One region of the Leptospira venezuelensis genome, then DNA from elsewhere that is predicted to be linked to it. Evidence: riboswitches for the same ligand, from Rfam matches in the RefSeq annotation. Region 1 holds a riboswitch; each other region holds the start of a gene.
The links. Region 1 has a riboswitch for cobalamin ahead of B1C82_RS18525 (CbtB domain-containing protein). Riboswitches for the same ligand answer to the same signal wherever they lie in the genome.
Positions count from the first base shown of each region.

Region 2: it holds a riboswitch for cobalamin, as region 1 does, so the genes downstream of both, B1C82_RS03065 (TonB-dependent receptor) here and B1C82_RS18525 (CbtB domain-containing protein) in region 1, are expected to answer to the same signal.
Region 3: it holds a riboswitch for cobalamin, as region 1 does, so the genes downstream of both, B1C82_RS11660 (hypothetical protein) here and B1C82_RS18525 (CbtB domain-containing protein) in region 1, are expected to answer to the same signal.

Region 1 is NZ_NETS01000011.1:500,060-504,547, reverse strand. It holds gene B1C82_RS18545 (FAD-dependent oxidoreductase) at 1-466, opposite strand, end outside; gene B1C82_RS18540 (DUF3209 family protein) at 475-849, opposite strand; gene B1C82_RS18535 (CbiX/SirB N-terminal domain-containing protein) at 859-2,049, opposite strand; gene B1C82_RS18530 (CbtA family protein) at 2,046-2,855, opposite strand; gene B1C82_RS18525 (CbtB domain-containing protein) at 2,846-3,028, opposite strand; cobalamin riboswitch at 3,170-3,352, opposite strand; gene B1C82_RS18520 (SDR family NAD(P)-dependent oxidoreductase) at 3,416-4,282, opposite strand; gene B1C82_RS18515 (Crp/Fnr family transcriptional regulator) at 4,419-4,488, shown strand, end outside.
Region 2 is NZ_NETS01000007.1:216,477-220,964, forward strand. It holds gene B1C82_RS03050 (CapA family protein) at 1-101, shown strand, start outside; gene B1C82_RS03055 (hypothetical protein) at 312-617, shown strand; gene lsa26 (surface adhesion protein Lsa26) at 753-1,493, opposite strand; cobalamin riboswitch at 1,852-2,026, shown strand; gene B1C82_RS03065 (TonB-dependent receptor) at 2,053-4,155, shown strand; gene B1C82_RS03070 (YncE family protein) at 4,155-4,488, shown strand, end outside.
Region 3 is NZ_NETS01000010.1:952,288-956,775, forward strand. It holds gene B1C82_RS11645 (adenosylcobinamide-GDP ribazoletransferase) at 1-50, opposite strand, end outside; gene cobT (nicotinate-nucleotide--dimethylbenzimidazole phosphoribosyltransferase) at 106-1,149, opposite strand; gene B1C82_RS11655 (LIC_13355 family lipoprotein) at 1,221-2,060, opposite strand; gene B1C82_RS11660 (hypothetical protein) at 2,096-2,617, opposite strand; adenosylcobalamin (AdoCbl) riboswitch at 2,811-2,937, opposite strand; gene B1C82_RS11665 (flavin monoamine oxidase family protein) at 3,177-4,488, shown strand, end outside.

The DNA of each region.
Region 1 (4,488 bases):
GGATAAAATCTTCCTCTTTTGTTTTCAGCCAAACCGTAATAGTGCTGTCTAAGCGGCTTGAAAATTTTTTCGAAAGAAGAAGTCCTGTAAGAGAAGTGATCCCGGTGTCTGTTGCCAAAATTAGAGAAAAACCTGGAGAAGGCCATGTTGGATCTCCTACAAATTTTCCCCAAGGACCAGAATATTCCAATTCTGATCCTAACTTTAATTCAGATAGAATACTGGATGCTTTTCCCGTTCCTAAACGTTTTACGCAGATCTGAAAGGAGTCTGTTTTTGAATCGGATGACAGGATAGAATAAGCTCTCTTGATCGCCTTTCCATCGGTATCATTCCCGGTATTTAGGATTACATATTGTCCACCTATAAAATCAAAAGGTAGACCATCGGCTCGTTCAAAATGGTATATATCAGAAGAAGAGCTTAAATTTTCCTTATGGATCAGTTTGAGAAGTTTTTGGTTCAATGTTCCTCCTAAGAAGGATAGATCTCATGCACGAAATCATGCATTTCTTCCAGATCCAGATATAATGTTTGGAATGACTTCGCAGAATTTTTCAGATCTAATTCCACTTTTTTAGTAAGTATCAAAAGAGATGTATAATATCCGGATTTAGGATCTCCGGAAGGAAGTTTAGAAATTGTTTGTTCTAATTCTACCAAACTTGCTTCGAAAAATCGGATTAGATCATCAAAATTATTCGCGTTCGTCAAAGATTGGATTGGACCAGGAGAGGAGAGGGCTTCCGGTCCTATTTCATTTTTTTCATGTTGGATGACGGATTCGTCCTTGATCCCAAGAACATTCATCATTCCTAATCTTAAAGCTGCGATTTCATGACATGCCATACTATATTCCTATTGCATAATATTATCTACTAAACGAGAAACTAATCTATCTTGTAAAAGATGTTCGGAAACGAGATCTTCCGCATCTTCTACATTTACTTTTTGGTACCAAACTCCATCGGGATAAACTGCCACTACTGGACCTTCTCCGCATCTTCCCATACAAGAAGAGCGAGAGATTTTAAAATCTAAATGCCTACCTTGTAATTTTAAAATGGACCTCATCCGAGCGACTAAGGCTGAACTTCCTTTGCTTGCGCAATCTATATTATCGCAAACAAATATATGCTTTTGTAAATTACGGTGAGGGAACAAATGAGGAGCTGCTTGATTATGAGTTTCCAGGTGACGAATACTCCAGAGAAGCGCCTTTAATCCTCCAACTTTTTTGGAAAGGCCGGGAAGTTGTGCTCTGTATTCGCAAGTATCACATGGAAGAGAAAATTTTCCTGAGATACTATCTTGGATCCTTTCATCCATTACGGAAAATAATTCCGAATCAGGTCCTATATAAGAAGAGAGTTCCGTTTTGATCCAAGGGAATTTTTCTGAAAAGTTTTGAACCAAGGAAGATATTTTTTTGATCAATAATCCACCGAATAAAAAGTAGGGGACCACCAGAAGTTTTTCCGGTCTTAATTTAGAGGCCATCTCTAAGGTATCCGGAAGAAGAGGGCTGGTTATCCCTATGAAGGAAGGAAGAACAAAGGAGAAATGATTTCCTTCTTGGAACAAACGAACAGTTTTATAAAAGTCACCGTTCGCATTCGGATCAGAAGATCCTCTATTTACGATAATAACTCCAGTTTTAAAAGATTGTTCTTTGTTTAGAGGTATAAATTCTTCTGCACGTTTTCTAAGCAAAGAAACCATCTTAGAGTGGATGCCTAAACTATTTGAAATTTTGAAAGAGTGGGCAGGAAACTCTGATTTGATTCGATCTAGAACGATTGGAACATCGTTTTTGATATGACCAGAAGTATATAAGAATAAAGGAAATATTATAATATTAGAATAATCTTTGCAAAGATCCCGAAGAGAGGTTTCCAGATCTGGTTTTGCAAGTTCCACATATGCATGTGTAATTTTTAGATCTGGTCTAGTTAGTGAATAGGATTCCACTAGGGAGACAAATTCTAGATTGGAATTTTCTTCCCTACTTCCATGGCCTAGTACCAGAACTGCAATCTTCGGTTTCATTTAAATCCCAATACCTGCCTTGGTTTCCAGAATAGGAAGAATAAAGAAGATAATAGATACCAGAAGATCAGGTTTATGAGTAAGGTTATGTATTCAAATTGTATCCTTAATTCCTTAGGAGCGGCAAAGTCCCCAGGAATTTTAGGCGTACCAAGATAGAATGGAAGTCCTACAAAAAATAGAGCCGCCACTAAAGCGACAATCCATTTTAATAAATTATGAATATGTAAATAAGATAGAAGGACTCTTGATCCAAATATACCAACTAAACTTGATCCCACACTAAGATACCACCAAGCCTGCCTTTCTGGATAATCATAAGCTCCTGATGCTCTTCCTGGTAATTCTGGAGGGAGTCCTATAAATGGGAGCCCGAAGAATATTAGGAATCCACCTATGGCAATCAGAATACTTGGTAATATTGCTTTAGATAGGGAGGGTGCCTCTGAAAATCCAAGTGGGGGAAAAAAGATCATCCACAATGAAACTAAAATTCCAAAAGAAATACCTAAAAGAATGGAGCCTATAAAAGTTCCTAAATTTCTTTTTTGCCAAAGACTATTGTTCAGGACTAATTCGGTGGAAGAAGATTGTTCATTCGTGTGAGAATGAACTTCTCCATGTGAATGAATATGTGTATGGCCGAGATTCGAATTTTCTGATGCGGATTTGGATTCAAACTTCTCCGCTTCTAAAATGAGAGGAAGATTCCAAACACAAACCAAGACTCCTAGAACAAGACCAGAAACCAAACCGGAAAATATCCCAGCCCTTAATAGATCAGAAAGTCCTGATCTTAATGGCATGGAAAGCCCGTAGAATGTCTTATATCATGAAAAGTATCGTGCAAATACACCATTGGTTCCAGGCCAACTACGTAGATCGTAGAAAAAGCGAGAAACCCAGCCAAAACCAGGACAGATCCGCTAAGCCATAATCTGGCTCCCGAAAAATCTTTCGAAACTGAAATCGAGCGCATAAAAATCCCTCCTAAGAGATCTTCGCCTAACAAGATATAAACGATACTAATGCAAAACGGATCTCGCCGAAGCATTGTATTCGCAAAAATTAATTTGAGTTTAGTTACGTAACCGTCTTACATCCGAGACTGGATAACGTAGCTTCAGGATTTTTATAAGGCGTTTTCTGACTCGAGATCGTCCTACTCAGCACGTCTTCCCAGGTTTTACACCCAGTGACATCTTGTGCCTTTTGTCCCTCTTACAGCGGCGGGTACCGTGACGGAATTGCACCGTCTTCCCATAGATGGAGACATCTATGTTCCTACAAAAATAGACTGAGATTTCAGGATCTATTTAGGTGAGTAATTTTGTATAGTATTTTATTTTCGGCCGAGCAAAATTCTCTATACCTCTCCCCGGCCTTTCTGTTTTTTCTTATCTAGTCTAGACTGGGCTGCTTTTAATTCAGAATCTGTAAGTTTAATACTGAATTCAGGAAAATGTCTGAATAGAAAATATTGAAGCCAAGAATCCCACCCTGTATATCCGATAAACTTTTTGTTCGGTATCCATTTTAAGATCGCTTTTGCAACTGAATCAATCGCATGAATTCTGTTTAATGCAGAACCCATTTCAATTTCTTTACTCAATTCAGGTTTGTCGGTATTCTCCTTTTCCAAACCAGGAGTATCAGTTGTAGGAGGAAGAAATAATTTTACCTTCACTCCATGAAGCATCATTTCTTGGCGAAAACCTTGGGCAAAGCCTACGATCGCAAACTTGCTAGCAGAATAAGCTCCATATCCGTAGATAGAAAAGAACGCAAGGGTAGAGGCCAAGAATACGATCTCTCCACTTTTTTGTTTGGAAAAATGATCACTGAATGCGAGTGCACTATTTACATGACCGAAAAAGTTTACATCCATTAGATTTCTATAAACTTCGTCGTCCAGGTCGGAAGCTTCTCCTGCTTTAGCAAAACCGCTGCTGCAGATTAGAAGATCCAATCCTCCCAAGGTTTGGATTGCTTTTTTAGCTTCTTTTTCGATGGCCTTTTTATCGGAAACGTCCAAAATTGCGAACCCGAATACAGCTGTGGGAGCTCCTACAGCCTTCATCTCTTGGACAGTTTTTTCTAAGTTAGATTTTCCCCTTGCAGAAACAATTACACTTGCTCCTGCCTTCGCTAATTGGATCGCAATTCCTTTGCCTATACCCGCGGAACCGCCTGTAATAAATACTTTTTTGCCTTTGTATCTGCTGAATGACATATTGAAAAATTCTCTTCGATGCGGGCAAGATTTCCCTTTTTAGGAAACTATTCAATCTAATTCGAAACTTTTTACATAAAGAATTGGAGAACTTGTTCCAAAACCTTAAATTCCTGGTTTGATCCCAAAACAAATCTTGCCTTTTCATTCCCATGATACTGAATACGGGAGAAATCAAGGCACTAAGATGTATGAAATACCTTTAT
Region 2 (4,488 bases), on a different contig from region 1:
ATCCGGATGCTAAGACGACTGAACTAATCCAATCTTTGACTAAATCTGATTTTCCCGGAAAAGGGCCGAAAATCCAATCCGATGGAAGTTTCCTTCCTTAAATTGAGATTTTTTATGTAGGAGCTCCTACAAATTCGATGACAATTTTTTAATTGCGGATTTTAAGATTTTATGATATAGGGGGAAAGGCTTCTCCCACTAACCCGCCTCCTCCACCCAAAGCCGGGTGGGGCCGCCTTTCGAATCCATGTTGGAATTCCAACATGGAGATCAAATTGAGATTCAAAAATAAAAATCCGAATTTCCCTTAAATGAATAGAAAAGAAAATCAAGAAAAGGCCATTGAGCTATATTATTACATTGATGGCCGCATAAATGAGTTCAGTTCCATATATCGAGATAAAAAATTCTTTCAAAGAGATTTGATGGTTTTAAGTCGAATTAAGTCTGGAATTTTTGAAAAAGATATTAAATCTCTCGTTTGGTTGAAAAATGAATCTAAGGGAATCGCTGACACTTTGGGTTCTTACGTTGAAGATCCAAATTTTTTAAATGATATTTACAAACTATTGAGTTTTTTGGGAAATATTTTGGAAGAAGAGCAGGCCTATGAGTAGCCGTTAAATCGGTGCCTCATATGAATTTTATTTTGGGCGGAATTCTATCTGATTTAATTGAATAATTTCTAAATAAAAAAGACCGATATAGGAATTCCTAATCGGTCTTCATACTTAATGAATCCTTAATGCAAATTATTGTGTTTTGCCTGCCGGTTCCAATGCCCCTGCAGGTGATTTGAAGTTGATCTCATAAATATCATAAGAAGAATCTCTCCAACCTGTCACGTAAGCCACAGAAATTCCCAAGAAATATCTAAGCCCAAATTTAAGAGTGTTTGTAGCAAAGGCCGCGATCTCTTCATCTGTGATTGAAAAAGGATGAACTTTATTTCTGGTCTCATCCAGATATAATCCTTCCCAAGTTCCAATCATAGTTCCCTTATATTCTAAACTTAGAATACGACCAGTAACGGAAAAATTTCTTTTTCCTCCAGACTTAGCTTTGCTTACGATCTTGTCAGGCAAACCTTTAGGAAGAGATTTTTCCTGGAGTTGTGCTCCAACTACTTCGTAATCGGAAGATAATGCGACTGCTTCAAATCTGTGAACCCTATATTGGACTAAAATTTCCTGGTTTAGGCTTTTACTTAAGAAGTTAACTACATCCGCGTTCTCTGGACGTACGCTGAATTCGATTTTTTGTTTTGCCGGAACAAAACATTCGTCCTTCATTTCGTCGCAAGCTTCTGAATCGTTTATAGTATAAACTTCTAAAAGACCTTCGTAAGATTCAAAGATGACCCCTCTGCTTTCGAATTGGATCAATTTTGCAACTGTCCAACCTTCGGAATAAGTTCCCGCTGCTGATAAGGACGAGGTAGTTAAAAGAAAGATTCCTAATAAAAGAAATCTTAAGGATGGAATGCGTTTCATTCGAGTTCGATGCTCCCGTTATGTAGGTAGACCCTAAGGGATTCCCTTTGGGTCGCGAATTCGTGAATCCTTTCCGGTTTTTATCTTACATCAAGAAAATATTTCTTTCTGAATTTGAAAATGTAGGAATTCCTGCAAAGCGAATTCTTTTCTGCTCTGCGTCTTTGCGCCTCTGTGTGCAAAAAATGTACTACGAAAAAGGCACTACGTTAATGTTGTATTTCACTTACCCGCCAGGGATGTGTAGGGCGCGAAGCGTCCTGAGCTCCGGCGAAGGACGAGGACGTATGTCCGAGCCCGGAGCAGCCCGGTCTTGCGTTAGCAAGAGGCGGCCAAACCTTTTTGAGATTGCTCCTCCGAGTCGGGTTGGGAACCTGGTCTTGCAAGTAGATCGGAAAAGGGAATCCGGTGAAAATCCGGAGCTGTACCCGCAGCTGTAAACGCCGAAACGGTCGGACAAAACCACTGTCGAAAGACGGGAAGGGTTCGAATCGGGCGTAAGTCAGAAAACCTATCAGGTCTGCTTTCAATTCTCTGGCTTTCGGGAGTTAAGGCCTCAATGTATAAAAGACCCAAACCATTCAGTAAGATACTTCATCTAGGGCTCTTTTTATTTTCCGTCCAAATTTTTTCCCAAGAGCCTCAGAAAGCGGAAACTTCCACTTTAAAAGTGGTGGGAAAGACCGGTTCAAATTCTCAACCGGAAAATTTCAGAAAGAACCCAACCGGTTTTCAGACTTCCATTGATCTGGACCAATACAATGCACGTTATACGAATCTTCCGGACGTTTTAGAAAGAGAAGCAGGAGTAAGGATCAGAAGATACGGAGGCCTAGGCTCTTATTCTACTCTTTCTCTTAGAGGAACAAATCCTAATCAAACTAGGATCTTTATAGATGGAGTTCCTTTTAATAATGCGCAAGGGGGAGAAGTAAACCTTGCGGACCTTCCTTTTGATAATTTGCAAAGTATAGAAGTATATAGAAGTGGTGCTCCTGTAGGATTTTCCGGTTCAGCAATTGGCGGAAGTGTGAACTTAGTCACAAGAACCGGAACCGGTCCTCCTAAAACTCGTGTTAACATAGGAGCAGGAAGTTTTAATACTGGAAAGGGGAGCATAACGCATACTGGAACTTATGGCGGAATAGGAACCAGCGTATTCTTACTAGGTGAAAAATCAGACCAAAATTTTTCTTATCTAAACAATCATGGGACCTTGCTCGTAAATCCTTTGGACGATACGATTGATAGAAGAAGGAACGCTCAGTATGAAAGAACTTCCGGGATGATCGGGCTCAGTGGTGATATCGGGGCAACTAAGATCAAATTTTGGAATGATCTAAATTATAGATTCCATGGAATTCCTGGACCTGCAAGTAACCAAACTCAACAAGTCCATCGTAGATATCTTAGAAATACTTCTTCTTTAGGAACGGATACAAAAGGTTTACTCGACGGATTATTAAGATTAGAGACTAGAACTTTTACTTCATTTACGAATGACGACCTATTCGACCCAAAATCGGAATTTTCCAAAGGAACTCCTAACTCTACTGCTCATATGGGACAGTCCGGGTTTCAGGTCACTCCTACCTTATATCTATTAGAATATTATCAAATTTTGAAATTTCATGCGGGAGTAGAGAGAGAAACTTTCGAAAGATCCAGAAGCACTCCTCAGAATATAGATCTAAAGTACGAACCTGGAAAAACAAGGACCTATACAACTTTTCAAGTAGAAGACGAGTTTCGATTCTTAGATGGGAAGTTAGTAATGACCCCTGGAGTTTCTTGGGATTCTTATAGGGACAAATTTCAGTCCGACGAACCTTGGTATAGAAAACAAGATCCATTCGCACCTGCCATCAAGACCACTGAATTTTCTAATCCTAAAGTAGGCCTTCTCTGGAGGTTTTGGGAGAAAGATAATTATTCTTTGGAATTCAAATCCAATATTGCGAAACAGTATCGGATCCCAAGCTTCTTGGAACTTTTCGGAGAAGTCGGGACAATCATAGCAAACGATTCTCTTAAGCCGGAGAGAAGTGAAAACGGTGATGCTGGAATTACCGGAAGATATAAAAACGGTGAACTAAAATCAAATATTACAATTTCCTATTTTAGAAAAAGGATCAAGGATATGATCCTATTCATTCCGAATTCTCAATTCACTTTGAGACCGGAAAATGTGGATTCAGCAAGGATTGATGGGGCAGAAGTCTCTCATAAAACGGAATATAAGGGTTGGAAATTTTTGTTAGAGTATACTTACCAAGAAGCGATCAATACTTCTCCTGCTCCTTATTTAAATGGTAAATATCTTCCTCTTAGGCCAAAACATGAGATCTCCGGAACAATTGCATATAGAGGAAAAACCTGGGAACTTGGTTTTGAAGGTGTATATGTTGGTGCTGTATTCAAAGACAGGACAAACGAATATGTGAATTATCAACCAGCTCGCCAAATTTGGAACGCATACCTTACACTTGTATTATATACTTCTCCTGAGGAAGAAGATCCTAATAAGAAAGGGGAAAAAACTCCCAAAGAACTACTCTTAAGTATAGATCTTAGGAATATGGGAGATAAGAGAGTGGAGGATATTGTAGGATATCCGCTCCCAGGAAGAAATTGGTTTATTACATTAAGTGGAAGGTTTTGATGAAATTTGCAGCACGTATCATTCTACCTTGCTTTATTATCTTTTTTTCCTTTTGCGGAGATATAGAAAGACCTCCTTTATATACTTTATTTTTAACTCCAAATCTTCCTAATAATATCGGAGTAGTGACCACAGACTTTGCAAGCGGTGGTAGGTTTAAAGTATTAAATCCAGAACTTCTACTTTCTTATCCTGGACTGACACCTATCCATTCTGATGCAGTCGCAAGATTCGGAAATGGTAATGTCTATATTCTAAATCGTTTGAATCGGGATAGCGTTCAAGTTTTAGATCCAGATTTCGGATTCCAGACAAGGGCAGAATGGTCCATGG
Region 3 (4,488 bases), on a different contig from region 1:
CGAACGGAGGAAAGAAAAATAATCAGTTCTTTTCGGATAAATCCAAACATGCAAAGACGAACTTATTCATTCCTCAGATTCGGGCAGCGAGAATTTAATCTTCTCTTAGTCTTTTTTTTCGGAAACGCCAGCCGATTCAAAGCTTGCCATTTCCCTTAAGAAAGCCAATGCGGACTCAAGGATAGGGTAGGCAAGCGCACATCCTGTACCTTCTCCTAGACGAAGCCCTAAATCTAAGATTGGATCTGCATCAAAAAATTCTAAGATCAGTCTGTGACCTTGTTCGGAAGATTTATGAGCGAATACTGCATTACGAACAATCTTAGGTTCAATTCTGGAAGCCGTTAAGAATGCGGAGCTTGCGATAAAACCGTCTACCAAGATTAAACGATTTTCTTTATAGGACGAAAGCATTGCTCCGCAGATCATTGCGATCTCGAAACCACCAAGCTTAGATAGAACTTCAATCGGATCTTTTGGATTTACTTGGTGTTTTGCTCTGCATTCTGATAGGATCTTTTTTTTACGCTGTAAAGCCTCGTCGTCAAGACCAGTTCCTCTGCCTGTAAGATCTTCTGCGGAACGATCTAAAAATACGGAAGCGAGTAGAGTAGCACTAGATGTATTACCGATTCCCATTTCGCCGAATCCGATCACATTACAGTCTTTTGGAACCTTAGTGCTTGCAATCTCTCCACCGATACGGATTGCTTCTTCACATTCTTCTCTTGTCATTGCTGCTTCGTTCAGAATGTTTCTGGTCCCGGCGGCGATCTTGGCGGGTATAAAATCAGGATGAGATTGTTCGAAGTTACCCGAAACTCCTGCATCTACCACAAGCAATTTGATTCCATGCTGTTTACAGAATACATTGATTGCGGCTCCTCCATTCAAAAAGTTTAATACCATCTGATAAGTAACTTCTTTTGGAAAGGCAGAAACTCCTGAGTCTGCGAGTCCGTGATCCCCTGCAAATACGAGTAAGTGAGGATTGGATAATACGGGATCTATTGTATTCTGTATTGTACCTATTCGGTATGCTAGATCTTCTAATTTTCCCAAGGCGCCTAATGGTTTCGTCTTGGTGTCTATTTTGTTGCGTAATGATTTATCTAAGTCCAATTGGTACACATCTTTTGGGCGGATCATATTGTTTTCACTTGTAAAAAATTTAAAATGTTAAAACTAAAAGAGATCAGAAGATCCTTTTCGGTTTTAGGTTAAGGGGTCACGGATTTTGCGATGACTCCGTCTATATCCGGGCCTCCGTCAAAACTTCCTACAGGGCTTGGAAATGTAGATTGTCCTTTCGCATTCAATAGTTTAATAAACTTGAATCCGTTTGTTTGCAGATTGGAAAGAACTGTAGAATTGCACCCATTTGCAAATCGAGCATCTAATGTTAGATCATCCAGATCGAATGAGTCTCCACCCGCATTTGCAACAAATGGGTCGGGAAAAATTTCCTCAGGAGTGAGTGGATAAGTAAGCATATTCCATAGGACTGGACTTGCTCCTCCAAATCGTATCCAATCTGTTGGATCCAAACTTGCAGGACTTGCAGCTCCAGCATATTGAGGATTGAATCCGCAATAGTTAGTCCCATCTAAGCTCACTTCTACGATTACTGGTTCAATGAAGTAATTTATAGAGCCTTGTTGCTGAAAGCCGTTCTCGAAAACGATAAAGTCAACGCCAGTACCGTTAGTCACAGTCGCTCCATTCCAAGAAAGGATCAAAAAATTATTAGGATCCGCAGAACCCATGGTATAAACGTCTATACCACCTGAGTTTTGTCCTCCTCCACAAACTCCATTGATCGCTTTTACTGGATCTTTGTATCGAATGCTTGGATTACTGCCAGGCGCGCTAACTATTGTATTTGCTAAAAAATATTCCGGGTCTATAGTTCCAGGAGGACAATTTTCAGAACTAGAAATTGAATTCTGTCCGGTCAATAATAGTCCTGTTAGATCAGTACTGGTTCCGGAGCTGTCACAACCTATGAGAAAGAAAAAGATGAAGGTTCCGAAAAATGTCAATTTCACTATCAATTTCATATATTGTGACTCTCCTTTAAAGTTTTAACAAATGATTATGGAATCATGTAATTCCAGCCGAATCCTGAGCATCCGGCAGATTTAAAGTTGGAAGAATCAGTTGTAGTTGCATCGCTTTTTGCTTCTGCTAAGGTATTTTTCCCGAAGACAGCTTGGCAATATTCAAAACAACGAGCAGCGCTTGAAGGACAAGAATTACTGTGAATTGCGGTCCAATCTATTCTTCCGTATTTATTCGGATTGAAAGCATCGTCCGCAGAAGAGCGATAATATAGTTTTCTGTTTGTGTTATCAACTTCTACGACAGTTAATTTTTGACCGCCTTGTTCAATCCAGGATTTAGCAGTTATAGCAGCAGTATCGTAAACTCCTCCGTCTGATCCACCGGAATAAAAGCCAACTTGCCATGAACCGGCGATTTCAATATAATTGGCTTGGATAATTGCTGCGAGGATCGCGGTATTATCAGATTCTGATTTTTCCGTTTCAAAACAAGCTGTGTTGATTAATGATAAAGCGAATAGAAGGATTATCGCTTTTGTTCTGATTTTTCTCATTTTCTCTCCTAGATTTCTGCCGGATGTCGCGAAAAAAGAATTATAAGCAAAAGAACGTTAGTCGATCATTGATCTAATAAAGATCCGAACGATTTCGTATTTGCCGTAATAGTCTTTTTCCGTTCGAGAGCCCCGACATTTTAACTTTCGGGGCCCCATCGCAGAAAGCGCTGATGCGCTAAAGAGCGAGATTTACGATACTCCCCAACCTCGAGGATTAAGTATCGCGGGGAAGATCTGGCTTATTCCGTTTGAAACGGACATCACAGTTGCGGGTCAGCGCGGGATTTACACCCGACTTCCTCCCTGAAAGCGTAATTCCAGGTTTTGATCCTGCACTTGCCCTGGCAAGGGAAAAACCGTGTGGATATGAAAACGACGTATTCCTTGCAATATCTCTATAAATAGGCGATATTCTAAACACATGATCGATTAAAAAGGATTAGGCACATAATTTCAGATCGAAGGCACATTCTATTCTGCAAAAAATTCGGGAAAGATCTTTCATAGACCGAAAATAAAAGAGAGAGTTCTAATAAAAACTTTCCAGAGGAATCTTATGAAAATGACCCGCTCCACTTTTCTAAAAGCCGGAATTATAAGCGCCGCAGCTTTATTGGGAAGTCGTCAGGGAAATTTATCCGCTCAAAATACAAACTCTGGGAAAAAAGTAATCATACTTGGTGGGGGACTTTCTGGACTTTATGCAGCATATATCTTAGGAAAAACAGGAAGTAAAGTTACTCTGATAGAAGCCACAGATAGAGTGGGGGGAAGAGTTAGATCTATCCAAGATCCTTCCGGCCATGTTGTGGATCTAGGAGCTGAATGGGTTTCTTCCGAAGACAAAACCGTTCGTAGTTTAGTCAGGGAACTTGGATTAAAAATACAATCTTCTCCTTTGGTTCCTGATCTGTTTTTAGGAACTTATAAAAAAGCAGGCACTTGGGAACTTTCTCCCAAATCCCAAGAAATCCTAAGTAAATTAGTATCACAAAATTCTAAATTAGACACTGCGCAACAACAGGCTTTAGATCGTATCAGCATTTATAATTATCTAGTTTATCAAGGAGTCAGTCCGGAAGATCTGACTTTACTTGGTCATAAACTTTCTCTTCATTATGGAGATAGTATTCGTGTACTGTCAGCGGAGAAGGTATTGAGCGATCTTGCACAATTTCCTCAAAGGAATAGCAAGATAGAAGGTGGAATGGAAAATATCGCCAAGACCTTGGTAATGAATATAGAAAATACCGAGTTTGTTTTTTCTGATCCGGTACTTTCCGTGGATCAAGATTCCGCGGGTGTTACGGTAACTACTGCTTCTGGAAGAAAATTTAACGGCTCTACTTGTATCTGTACTTTACCCGCAAACCAAATCTCTAACGTGAAATGGAATCCTGGATTAGATAAGGAAAAACTTCTCGCAGCCTTAAGAGTACGTTATTCTCAAATCTATAAATTGTTTTTGGTTTTGAAAGAATCTCCTTGGGAATCCTCTCCTTTTGCTGTTCATTCGGATGCGGCCGCCCAATTCTTATATGATGCAGGAACCAAGTCGGATACCTCTGATAAGGTTTTGGGAGTCATTGCGAACGGGGATAGATTTTCAGTATTCGATTCTGCTAATCAGGACCAAAAGGTAGAATATATTCGCCTTACTCTAGATCGCTTGGGCTTAAAAAAAGATCTGCAAATCCAAAGATTCTATTTTACGGAAACTAAAAAGGATTACGTACCAAATGGGATCGCCGAATTTCCTCCTGGAAGTTTTGGATCAGAGATTATTTTAAGAAAACCTTATGATCGTATCTTCTTCGCGGGAGAACATACTGGAGAAATTACTGGAACAGTAGAGGCGGCTTTAAGTT